3 regions of the Pediococcus ethanolidurans genome follow, and region 2 is predicted to be linked to each of the others. Evidence: predicted binding sites of a transcription regulator. Region 2 holds the regulator's gene; each other region holds the start of a gene.
The links. The regulator NrdR, encoded in region 2, represses ribonucleotide reductase genes. The targets are predictions, from matches to a motif close to ACACNATATATNGTGT.
Positions count from the first base shown of each region.

Region 1 (4,351 bases), 1.6 Mb from region 2:
AACGGACAGCCACTGACATACAAACTGCAGCGCACTCCCTCACCATCGACAAAGTTAAACGCCTTATAATCAGCAACATACTGCAGACTCAGATCTTTAGCCAACCACTCTTTCGGAGTCGGATTGTTTGGACCGTGCGTTTTTTGCGGCATTTTTTATCATCTCCGTCGTTAAATTCTTTCTTCTTGATGCAATTTCCACGTGTCGTCCATGAACCATTGGTCGTTGTTGTGGATTTCCAAGATAACCACAAGTTCGCTTAACCACATCGCAATACTGTGGATCATGATTGCCACATTGTGGACATTGGAAACCACGGGCCGTTGCCTTAAATTCACCCTTAAAGCCACATTTATAACATTTATCAATTGATGTATTCGTTCCTAAATACCCTACATGGTCATACGCCCAATCCCAAACAGCCTCCAAAGCCTTGGGATTCTGAGTTAAATTCGGATATTCACAGTAATGAATAAAACCACCTGAAGCATACTTAGGAAAATCCTGCTCAAAACTTAATTTTTCAAACGGTGTGGGATGCTTACGCACATCATAGTGAAAACTATTTGTGTAATATTCTTTATCTGTCACATTGGCAACCTTACCAAATTTTGCTGTGTCATCACGACAAAATGTATCCGTCAATGACTCAGCTGGTGTGGAATACAAACTGTAATGATAACCACTTGCTTGTGCCCATTCATCACACTTTTGACGCATTTGTTGAACAACCTTTTCTGCAAATGCATGTGCCTCGGCATTATGTTCCCAGTTTTCACCATAAAATACGGTACAAACCTCATACAATCCAATGTAGCCCAACGAAACTGTCGCTCGTTGATTTTTAAACAAGTCATCAACATTACCATCTGCCGGTAATCGTTTGCCAAACGCCCCATACATGTATAGTAATGGTGCATTTTTAGGCTGTGCTTCTTTTGTGCGTTCAATTCGATAGGCTAGCGCTTGATGACACAAATTCATTCGCTCATCAAAAATTTCCCAGAATAGTTTTTTATCTCCATTTGCAGATAAGGCTAGTCGTGGCAAATTGAGTGTGACAACACCTAAATTCATCCGACCGGAATTAACCTCTTTACCATTTTCATCCTTCCAACCCTGCAAGAAGGATCGGCAACCCATTGGTGTTTTAAAACTGCCGGTTAGCTCTTTAATCTTGTCGTACATTAATAGATCCGGATACATTCGTTTGGTTGAGCATTCAACTGCCAACTGTTTAATATCGTAATTAGGATCAGTTGGTCGTAAATTCAAACCACGTTTTAATGTAAAAATAAGTTTAGGAAAAATTGCCGTTCGATGCTCTGTACCTAATCCCTTGATTCGAATTTCTAAAATAGATTTTTGAATTTCTCGTTCAATCCAACTTGTCCCTAAGCCAAAGTTAACCGTGGTAAATGGTGTTTGACCTTGTGAGGAATATAATGTGTTAATTTCATATTCCAATGCTTGCATGGCGTCATAAATATCCTTACGAGTCTTGGTTTTTGCATAAGCTTCTTGTTTATCTTCAGCAACCCATTTTTTAGCATCCGCCAAATGTTTTTGATAATTGATTTGAGCATATGGTGCTAACAGTTGGTCAATTCGATTAGCAGAACAACCACCGTATTGAAGCGAAGCCACATTGGCAATGATCTGTGCCATTTGTGCCGTTGCGGTCTGAATTGATCGCGGTGAATCCACTTCCGCATTTCCGATCTTATATCCATTTTTAAGCATGCCATCAAAGTCAATCAAACAACAATTTGTTTCTGGTGTTACTGGTGAGTAATCAAGATCATGCCAATGCAGATCTCCACGCAAGTGCGCCTTGGCCACTAACTCTGGCAACATCTTAAGTCCCATTGCCCGACTAGCAGCTCCGGCTTCCAGATCACGCTGAGTATTGAAAATAGTGCTATCCTTATTCGCATTTTCGTGAACAACTTCAGCATCACGTTCAAAAACCTTTTCAATTCTTTTTTGAACATTTGTGGCGTCTTCAAATTTTTGTTGATCAGATAAAAAATAGTTTTGATAGTTTTTAGCTGCCTCATCTAACCCATACTTGGTTAATTGCGTCAGGACAGCATCATGAATATCGCATGTTTTGATGAGTGTTCGATCATGAAACTGGTTATATAAACCCTCATAAATTTGCGTTCGAATAGTTTCATCTGGTAAGACTTTAGTTAGACTGAACATTAATTTATACGGATGAAATTTAGTTGTTTCTCCATTTCGTTTTTGAACTGGAATTATCCGTAATAGTCCTAACTTGTCTTTAATTGTTGATATCATATTGTACCTCCTACCGCTTTATATTTTATCTATTATTGTGTTTTAGTAAGTAAAATAACACAACCTGTTGCGATTTTATCTCAATCGCACACTATATATAGTAGTCCTTTTACATCCATTTGTGTATTACTTTTTTGGTTAATTTTCTAATCTGTTAATCAGAATCCCTGTATCACGCTTGTTAAGGTCACAAACTTTATTATTTACCTGAAAGCCTTGTCATTTTATGAAACAAAAAAAGAATTACAACAATTTGCTTGTCATAATTCTGTTAATTACTATTCCAGTGCAGTAACGACTTCGAGTGAAGCTGAAAAGTAGTTTTTCTTCTCGATTTTTTTCGGTAACTGTTTAGCAGTTCTCTTTTGTAAGCTTGTATACTTCATTGTCTTCGCCGCAAAATTAACTGGTGCCGTGAACGCTGTATTTGTATAGCTATTAACTGCCTTACCAGTCAAAGTATAGACAGCTGTTACCTTTTTTCGTTTGTTAAAGAAATTCAACTACTTTTTTAACGCGTTTTTAGTGGTACTATCCTTACTGATCTTGTAAGTTTGTGCCAATCGCCACGGTACTCGACAAGCATTATAGCCGTACTGGTCATCTCGTGCACTCTCAATTTGATAGGCTTTGTAGGCTGAAAGTTTGAGACTCTTTCCAGTCACTTTGATAAAGTCAGGGAACAATCCCGATTTATGCCGTGCACTTAATTTCTTAACCGCAATTTGACTTTGGTTAGCCACCTTTTTCCAAGTAGCATCCTTCGTATACGTCGCAAAGGTCTTAAAGTAACCCGTCATTAAATCAGAAGTTCGCAATTTACTCTTATCATAGCTACTAGTGGCCCAATTGCCCATTTTTGGTAGGTAAGTTGTTGTATTAATTTCGTGTTGCTTAATCGCTTTTAACAATGATTTCGCAGCAGCTTTGTAGTTCGTTTTCTTACTGCCCCACTTTTTGTCAGCTAAAATTAAGGAGTAGGCAATATCAAGATCACCATCGGTTGCACTATTTTTTTCTGAACCGACACTTTTTAGTTTTCCCGAACGACTGGTCTGTCGCCAGGTCATTAAAGCATCCTTACTGGAAATTCGATGTGCCCGGTAATAAGCATACATTTGATTAAACGTTGTATGAGTATTAGCTCCCTTTTTAGCAGCTAAAACTGTTGCCAACATGCCATAACCTTGACCTTCTGAAGTAGCATAGGTCGCTCCCGAACCATTGTTATTTTTAACATATTTTTGACTTTTTCCACCTACATAAGCTTTTTTCCATTGATTATACAAAATAACCGCTTGACTCGTCTTTGCCTGAGCAGGTTGCGATTTAAGATTCACTAATGCTATCCCAATCCCAAACACAATCACTATTCCTAAAAGGCCCAACCAAACCTTCTTTTGTTTCAACTGTTTTACCCCCTTGATTAACCATTTGGCTTTATTATAACGGCAAATCAAAACGGAAGTTAGGAAAACATTTAAATTCCGCGCATTTTTCAAAAGATAGTTTTTAAAATATTTATGTGATTATTTAGCTACGCGTTTCAGTATCCAAGTCAGACCAATAGCTAAAACGCCCATCAATACACCCACGTACGGTGTCATTGCTAGTCCAGTAGTTTCCACGATTTGACTTCCTAAACCCGAGCCAATCATAATACCAATATTAAAGGCTGAAATGTTTAAGGCGGAAGCTAAGCCAATATCTTCTGGATGATCTTGTTCAGCCAACTGAACGATAACTAATTGCTCACCCGGAACATTCATGAAGGCGAACAATCCTAAAAATAATACCATTATTAATCCTAACCATTTAAAATTAATAAACATCCCCAGCAAAAATTGCACGGCAGTCAAAAAGGCAAACATCCATAACAACCCTGTTAGTGGATTTTGATTAGCAAAGCGTCCACCAACTGTGTTGCCAAGAGACTAGCCAACCCGATTAGTGATAAAAATAAGAAAGAGAACCGCCAACCAAAATGCTGACCTATAAAAGTCCCCAGAGGAACTCCGGTAACCGTTGCTACGGTTAAACCAGTAAA
Region 1 covers NZ_OZ061250.1:264,409-268,759, forward strand. Annotated here, with positions in the region: gene nrdG (anaerobic ribonucleoside-triphosphate reductase activating protein) at 1-152, opposite strand, end outside; gene nrdD (anaerobic ribonucleoside-triphosphate reductase) at 97-2,304, opposite strand; gene AB3219_RS01290 (hypothetical protein) at 2,583-2,807, opposite strand; gene AB3219_RS01295 (glycosyl hydrolase family 8) at 2,808-3,713, opposite strand; partial or broken gene AB3219_RS01300 (MFS transporter) at 3,834-4,351, opposite strand, start outside.
Region 1: a site for NrdR is predicted at 2,393-2,408, ahead of nrdD (anaerobic ribonucleoside-triphosphate reductase). Genes of this name have one in related genera too.

Region 2 (4,351 bases):
GAATGCAGGCACAATTAGAAACACGCAAGCTAAAAACCAAAATGTTGTTGCAAGTGCATGATGAATTAATTTTTGAAGTGCCCAATGACGAATTAGAGGAAATCAAAAAATTGGTTCCAAGTATAATGGATTCAGCAATAAAACTTGATGTCCCCTTAAAAGTAGAAAGTGCCTTTGGAAAAAGTTGGTACAACGCTAAATAGTAAATAATAAGAAGGAATTACTATGCCTGAATTACCTGAAGTTGAAACAGTTAAACGTGGATTGACAGCGCTTGTAACTGGTAAAAAAATTAAAAAAATTGATGTTTATTATCCTAAAATGGTATTGCCTAATGAAACCGAGTTTGTTAAACAATTAACAAATAGGACAATTCAAAAAATTGAACGTCGAGGTAAATATTTAATTTTTCATTTTGACCAAAATGTGTCAATGGTTTCTCATTTGCGAATGGAGGGAAAGTACTCTGTTCATTCTCATGAAATGCCCCTAAATAAACATGATCATGTTGTTTTTGAATTTACTGATGGAACAGAGTTGCGCTATAACGATACAAGAAAATTTGGTCGAATGGTAGTAGTACCAACTGGTGAAGAGTATTCGGTTGCCGGTTTAAAAACAATTGGACCTGAACCAACACCAGCAACTTTGAGTCTTGATTATTTAACAACAACGATGAAAAAACATCATAAGGCGATTAAGTCCTTTTTACTTGATCAAAATATGATTGCTGGTCTTGGCAATATATATTGCGATGAAGTCTTATGGTTAGCCAAAATACACCCATTACAACCAACCAATACAGTACCAGTTGATAAAATTGCAATTCTAAGACAAAAGATTTTTGATGAACTTGATTTGGCGATTCGCGCCAAAGGGACGACAGTTTTTTCGTATTTAGATGCTAGCGGACATGCAGGGAGCTTCCAAAATCAACTGCACGTTTATCAACGAACTGGCCAACCGTGCGAACGGTGTGGGACACCCATTGAAAGAATTAAAGTTTCTCAACGTGGAACTCATTTTTGCCCGTTTTGTCAAAAATTAGTTGAGGTTGATGACTAATGGTGCAAGTATTAGGTCTGACCGGCAGTATTGCAACAGGAAAGTCTACAGTTAGTCAGTATTTAAGAAAATTGGGTTTTCCAGTTGTTGATGCTGATTTAATTTCCCGTGAAGTTGTGAAGCCAGGAATGATCGCCACACAAAAATTGCGACAAACTTTTGGTGATCAAGTATTTGATAATAATGATGAGCTTAATCGAAAAAAACTTGGTCAATTAGTGTTTTCTGATTCCGAAAATATGAAAAAACTAAATGAAATAATGCAACCAGCAATTAAAACCGAAATTATTCGGCAAATTGAGAAACTGAAAAAAAGTTCAAAAAAATTGATTGTTTTGGATGCACCCTTACTTTTAGAACAGAACTATCAATTCTTGGTTGATCAGGTTATGGTAGTAGTAAGTTCACCAACAGTTCAGTTACAACGGTTACGACAACGAGATGGGTTGTCAATGAAAGAAGCACAAGCACGAATTTCGAGTCAATGGTCGCAAAAGAAGAAACGATTGATGGCTGATGTTGTTATTGACAACAGTACGTCTATTGAAGAAACCCACCGGCAAGTGTTAAAATGGCTTGACAATAGTAAGTTACGTTAATAAGTGGAGGTAAGTAGCCCATGAGATGTCCACACTGTCACCATAATGGTTCACGTGTTGTCGATAGCCGTCCAACAGATGATGGTCGTGTTATTCGACGAAGAAGAGAATGTGAAGCATGTGGATTTAGATTTACAACGTTTGAACGTATTGAAGCATCACCATTATTGGTGATTAAGAAAAATGGTACCCGAGAAGAATTTAATCGCGAGAAGATTCTTCGTGGGCTTATTCGAGCTGCTGAGAAACGACCAGTTGGCGCGGATGAAATGTCTAAGATTGTTGATGAAGTTGAAAATAAAGTTCGCGGATTAGGTGAAAATGAAGTTTCAAGTCAAATTATTGGTGAGTACGTCATGAATTTGCTCGCAAAAGTAGATGAAATTGCGTATATTCGATTTGCTAGTGTTTATCGCCAATTTAAAGATATGAATGTCTTTATGAAAGAACTAAAAGATATGATGGCAAAAGAAAAAGATACAAAGAAGACAACCACAGGCAAAGATAAAAACGATGGTGGCGAAGCGTAATGAACAAAGGGTGGGCAAATTTAAGTCCCAAGGATGGTTTTTTAGTTACCCAACAAGCATATCTGAGTAATTTTGATCAACAAGTACTGACTTATTTGTATCAACCAATCATAGGAGCAAAGGCTTTTAGTTTGTTTCTGACACTTTGGACAGAAATGAATCCAGTGGGGATCCGTTCAGAAAGAAAATCTCATTTAGAATTATTTGATATTCTAAATTGTGATTTACCAGAATTTTATGCAAGCCGTCAAAAACTTGAAGGAATTGGTTTGCTAAAGTCGTTTGAGGGAGAAGATTCACTTGGACACTTTTTTGTTTATCAACTTGATAAACCGGTGTTTCCAGATAGTTTTTTCAAAGATGCTTTGTTAAGCAGTCTATTGCTTGAAGCAGTTGGCGAGCGACGTTTTTCGGAATTGGCAGATCATTTTAAATTGATTCAAACTAATAACAAAGATCTTAAAAACGTTTCAACTGATTTTTTAACGGCTTTTCATATTTCTGAACAAACGCTTAAAGAACCCAATTCTTTAATTCGTGAAACTCAGGCAGAATTTAAAAAAGCTAGTCAAACCAATCAGGCAACAGAGATAAGTTTAAAGAATACAAATTTTGATTTCAAACTGTTAAAAGAGTTGGTAAGCAAGGGGTTTACCCAGTGGAGTTCCGTAGATGAGGCGCAAAAATTAATTTTAAGTGAGCATCTTTTATATGGAATTGATGAGGTTGAAATGGCTCGTCAAATTGGACAGGCCACTGATTTGATTTCCAATAAATTGAACACAAAAAAACTGCAATTGCAGATTTCAAAGGACTTTACAGCACATAGTACGGAAACACAGAAGTATGTTGCCGGAGCCGAGCAACCAGAAATTGTCAGTAAAGAGGATAAGTCTGAGCTTTCTAAGGAAGATCAAGAACTAATTAAAGCTGCTAAAGCGTATGCACCGGCAACTTATTTGGAAAATCTAAAACTTTCAATTCATGGCGGTTATGTGACGTACAGTGAAAGACAATTGTTAAAGGATTTAATCGATCGTAATTTGTTTCCGGTTAGTGTAATTAATATTTTGATTTCTTATATTGTGGTTGATCGTGAAATTACAACATTACCTAACAAACTTGTTGATACAATGGCAAATAATTGGAGCCGGGCTCATGTCACAACTCCAGAGGCGGCTGTGTTACAGATTAAAAACTTTGCAAAATCTAAAGCAACAACGCGAAAGCAGGCAAATGCACGCAGAATAGTGACTAAAGAGACCTTACCTGACTGGGCAAAAAATGATAAATCTACGCAGACAACGACCATTAACAAGAATGATCAAGAACGGTTAAATCAACGGTTAAATGCACTTCGAAAACAACACAAGGAGGACAAGTAGACATGGAAAATGTGCGCGAAGTATTAAAAGAACTTATGAGCAAACGTAAGTTAGATACTAAGTTTCAGGATCTAATGTCTGCTGTGTATGAGGATCCCGATGTTTTAGCATTTTGTCAGAAACACAAAACAGAATTATCACCTGATAGTGTGGCTCGTTCAGCATCTAAGCTATATGAATATGTTCAGGAAAGAAATAAATATAATCGTCATGAACCAACTTTGATGCCAGGATACCAGCCGATTTTGATTGTAAATAATCATTTAATTGAGGTTTCATATCGTCCTAGTAAACAACTGTTGGCAGATGAAAAACAGCGCGCATTTAATTCACGCATAAAGTCTGTCAATATGCCTAAAATGATTCGACGGGCACGATTTGAAGATTTTTATCCAGATGCCAATCGTCAATCTGCTCTAAACGCGGCGTTGGATTTTGTTCAAGCCTATGAAGCAAACCCACAGCAGTTTCATAAGGGGTTATATTTATCAGGAAGTTTTGGTGTTGGAAAAACTTATTTGTTAGGTGCGATTGCTAATGAACTGGCGTCACAGGAATTTGTGTCTACTTTAGTTCATTTCCCTAGTTTTGCAGTTGAAATGAAAAATGCAATTGGCGAGAATAATTTAACGGAAAAATTGAATGCCATTAAAAAAGCACCCATTTTGATGCTAGACGATGTAGGGGCTGATGCAATGTCTAGTTGGGTGCGTGACGAAGTATTAGGTGTTATTTTAGAATATCGTATGCAAAATGAATTACCAACGTTTTT
Region 2 covers NZ_OZ061250.1:1,903,979-1,908,329, reverse strand. Annotated here, with positions in the region: gene polA (DNA polymerase I) at 1-203, shown strand, start outside; gene mutM (bifunctional DNA-formamidopyrimidine glycosylase/DNA-(apurinic or apyrimidinic site) lyase) at 226-1,065, shown strand; gene coaE (dephospho-CoA kinase) at 1,065-1,664, shown strand; gene nrdR (transcriptional regulator NrdR) at 1,685-2,194, shown strand; gene AB3219_RS09415 (replication initiation and membrane attachment family protein) at 2,194-3,579, shown strand; gene dnaI (primosomal protein DnaI) at 3,582-4,351, shown strand, end outside.

Region 3 (4,351 bases), 650 kb from region 2:
AATCGCTTTGCATGTGGCGCATTCATTACAAGGTTCGCCATCTTTCAAATGATGACAGTTAACCGCTTTGGCAAAAATTTTAGCTGCCGATGTTTTTCCAGTTCCTCTAGGACCCGTAAACAAATAGGCATGGCTAGTCTGTCCAGTAATGAGCGCGTTTTTTAATGTCTGTGTAATTACTTGTTGTCCAACAATCTCATCAAAGCGTTGTGGCCGCCAAACACGATATAAAGCTTGATAACTCATCTTTGAATTCCCTTCAATCATTTTTATAAACCTAAATAAAAAGCTCCTAGCCATGGCGACTAAGAGTTTATCAATTTCCTAATAACTTAAGGCACAAGACAGATCAGACTTAGTGCTGCTTCCTTCCGGATCTGACACAATTCGTAAGTCCACCCTTGCCTTAAGGCCTCTCGGCACTATTAATAATACTCGATCTTACTCAAAATTTCTACTAATTTGTTTACTTTTTTTAATGTTTTTTCTGTGAAGCCGGATTTCACGGAAAAAAGTTTGCATAATTTGGCTTGCTTCTTTTTGAAAAAGTCCTTCATGAACTTGAACTTGATGATTTAATCGTTGATCATTTAAGAGTTGATATAAACTTTGCACCATGCCGGCTTTAGGATCTCGAGCCCCAAAATAAACTTCGGGAAGCTGTGAATTAATAATCGCACCACTGCACATCATACAAGGTTCAATTGTCACAAACAACTGACAGTCCCAAAGTCGCCAACTATTTAAAGTATGACAAGCAGCCTTGATTGCAATAAGTTCTGCGTGTGCAGTCGCGTCTTGATCTTTCTCACGCAGATTATGTCCCTGGCCAATTACCTGATTTTGATAAACCACAACTGCGCCAATCGGTACTTCCCCAATTTTCTTGGCTTTTTTTGCTTCTTCATAGGCTAGACTCATGAAATACAGCTCTTGATTAGCTGACAACTCGTTAGTCATTTATTGAGACTCCTTCACACTTTTAATAATATAGTAACCTTTTTGTTTGTGTATTATTTCGGCATTACCAAAAACTTGTTTCATTGTCTTTTTTGCAGAAGGCGCTCCTTGTTTTTTTTGCAAAACAATTATTAACATGCCATCAATTTGTAAATATTTTTTGGCATCGGAAAGAATTTTGGCGACGATCGCTTTTCCCGCTCTAACTGGTGGATTGGAAACAATGGTTTGATAATCTGTTTTTTCCACTTTGTCATACGTATCGGATTCCCAAATTGCCACGTTGGTAATGTTATTTTGTTCAGCATTTTCTTTACATAAAGCCAACGCGCGTAAATTGACATCCACTAAATCCACATGGACAGCAGGCAATGCTTTAGCAATTGCTAAGCCCATTGGACCATAACCACATCCGACATCCAACACATTGCCAGTTATCTCATTTAAATCTAACGCTTCTAATAATGTCCGGGTTCCAAAATCAATCGTGTTTTTTGAGAAAACACCATTATCAGAATTAAACGTTAAGTTTTGTTTCAATAACGTAAACTGCCATTGCTTTTTTTCATGTAAAACTTTGGGATTTTGTGTATAATAATAGTCAGTCATATTTTTCTCCTTCTTTATAATTTCCATTATAAAGGATTATTAGGTTTAAAACATAACTAACTTAACGTTAGATTTTTCATTTTATACTGAATTAAAAAAAGTTTCCTTCAAAACCTTATTAGACCACCACATTTAGTGTTTATCTAAAAAAACACACTAAATATGGTGGTTTTTCATTGAATTTTACATTTTATGCTGTATACTAAATCTATCAGTTAAAACATAAAAGAAACAGAGAATTGAAGGTGATTACATGAGTGAAGTAACAATTTATACTAAAAACAACTGTATGCAATGTAAGATGACAAAACGTTTCTTAAGCGAACATAACATTCCATTTAAAGAACGTAATATTAATACAAATCCTGATTATATCGATTATTTGAAGTCACGTGGATTCCAAGCAGTCCCTGTTGTGGAATCAAACGGTAATGAACCAATTGCCGGATTTCGACCTGACGTTTTAAAACAACTTGCTATTTAGCAATTCATATATCACTGTATCAGGCTGATTAAAACGCACATGCTGCACATTATGACAGCTAGGCATTTTTTATTTATCCCTATTTTAATTGTTATCGCAGAAAGGCGTGGAAAATATGAGTCTCAAGAACTTAAAAGATGTCACCTATTATGACTTAAACAATGAAATTAATATTCCGGTCAACAACCAAATTCCGCTCAACAAAGATCATGATGCATTGGCTGCCTTCTTAGCACAAAATGTGGAACCCAACACCAAAAAATTTGACTCTTTGCAGGATCGATTCGATTACCTCATTAAAAATGATTATATTGATGAAGATTCGATAAAAAAGTACTCACCACAGTTTCTTGAAAAACTATATACCTATTTGAAAGACCAACATTTTCACTTTAAATCATTTATGGCAGCCTATAAGTTTTACGCTCAGTATGCATTGAAAACTAACGACAATAGCTACTACTTGGAAAACTTTACCGACCGTGTTGCCATGAATGCCACCTATTTTGCCGAGGGTGACGAAGATTTGGCCATGGCAATTGCTGATGAAATTATTCATCAGCGTTACCAACCTGCTACTCCCAGTTTCCTAAATGCCGGTCGCAAACATCGTGGTGAATTAGTTTCGTGTTTCTTAATTCAAGCAACTGATGATATGAATGCCATCGGTCGAACCATTAATTCAGCACTTCAGTTATCCAAACTTGGTGGTGGTGTAGGAATCAACTTAAGTAACCTACGAGAAGCTGGTGCCCCAATTAAAGGTATTGAAGGCGCAGCTAGTGGCGTAGTCCCTGTTATGAAGCTTCTAGAAGATAGTTTTTCTTATGCTAATCAACTCGGTCAACGTCAGGGTGCTGGAGTTGTCTACTTAAACATTTTCCATCCGGACATTATCGCCTTTCTTTCTGCAAAAAAGGAAAATGCCGATGAAAAGATTCGTGTCAAAACGTTATCGCTTGGCGTGGTCGTACCGGATAAATTTTACGAGCTTGCTCGTGAAGATCAGGATATGTACCTCTTTAGCCCCTATTCAGTTGAAAAGTACTACGGCAAACCATTCTCGTATGTTGATATTACTAAGGAATATGACAACATGGTGGCCAATCCCGAAATTACCAAAACAAAACTTAAAGCTCGTGATTTAGAAAATGAGCTTTCCAAATTACAACAAGAATCTGGTTATCCATATGTCGTTAACGTCGACACAGCTAACCGTGATAATCCGATCTATGGAAAGATAGTAATGAGTAATTTGTGTTCTGAAATTATGCAAGTTCAAACACCATCTGAAATTGATGATAAACAAGCATATACAAAATTGGGTACAGATATTAGTTGTAATTTAGGTTCAACTAACATTGTAAATATGATGAATACGCCTAATTTCGGCCATTCTGTTGAAACAATGGTTCGTGCGTTAACTTTTGTAACTGATCATTCCAACATTAATGTGGTTCCTTCCATTCAAAATGGTAATTCGCTTGCCCACACCATTGGTTTAGGTGCTATGGGTTTACACGGTTTTCTTGCTAAGAATCATATGTACTATGGTGATTCAGATTCCTTAGATTTTACGAGTGTTTACTTTATGCTTTTAAACTACTGGACCTTAAAAGCTTCGAATGAAATTGCTCGGGAACGTCAAACGACTTTTCATAATTTTGAAAAGAGTAAATATGCCGATGGTAGTTACTTTGACAAATACATTGATAAGGATTGGGGTCCAAAGACTGAAAAGTCTAAAGAATTATTTAAATCAATCTCAATTCCTACCAAAGAAGATTGGCAAGCATTAAAGGCAGCAGTCATGAAAGATGGTCTCTATCATCAAAATCGCATGGCAGTTGCTCCTACAGGTTCCATTTCCTATATTAATGACGCCACAGCTAGTTTGCAGCCAATTGTTAACCGGGTTGAAGAGCGTCAAGAAAAGAAAATTGGAAAAATTTACTTCCCAGCTCCATACCTTGACAACAGCACTTTAAAATACTATCAATCAGCCTATGATATTGATATGCGCAAAGTCGTTGATATTTACGCTGCTGCTCAACAGCACGTCGATCAAGGAATGAGTATGACTTTCTTCATGCGCTCAACCATTCCTGAAGGTATTTACGAGTGGAAAGATGGACGAACTAATAAAATGACTACTCGCGATTTGAATATTTTACGAAATTATGCGTATAATAAGGGAATTAAATCTATTTATTATATTAGAACTTTCACTGATAACGACGGCGAAGTTGGCGTTAATCAATGTGAAAGTTGTTCAATCTAATTACTAATTACTTTAGA
Region 3 covers NZ_OZ061250.1:1,257,039-1,261,389, reverse strand. Annotated here, with positions in the region: gene dnaX (DNA polymerase III subunit gamma/tau) at 1-246, opposite strand, end outside; RNA gene ffs (signal recognition particle sRNA small type) at 327-413, opposite strand; gene tadA (tRNA adenosine(34) deaminase TadA) at 442-960, opposite strand; gene AB3219_RS06175 (class I SAM-dependent methyltransferase) at 961-1,569, opposite strand; gene AB3219_RS06170 (redoxin NrdH) at 1,823-2,053, shown strand; gene nrdE (class 1b ribonucleoside-diphosphate reductase subunit alpha) at 2,169-4,334, shown strand.
Region 3: a site for NrdR is predicted at 1,723-1,738, ahead of AB3219_RS06170 (redoxin NrdH). Genes of this name have one in related genera too.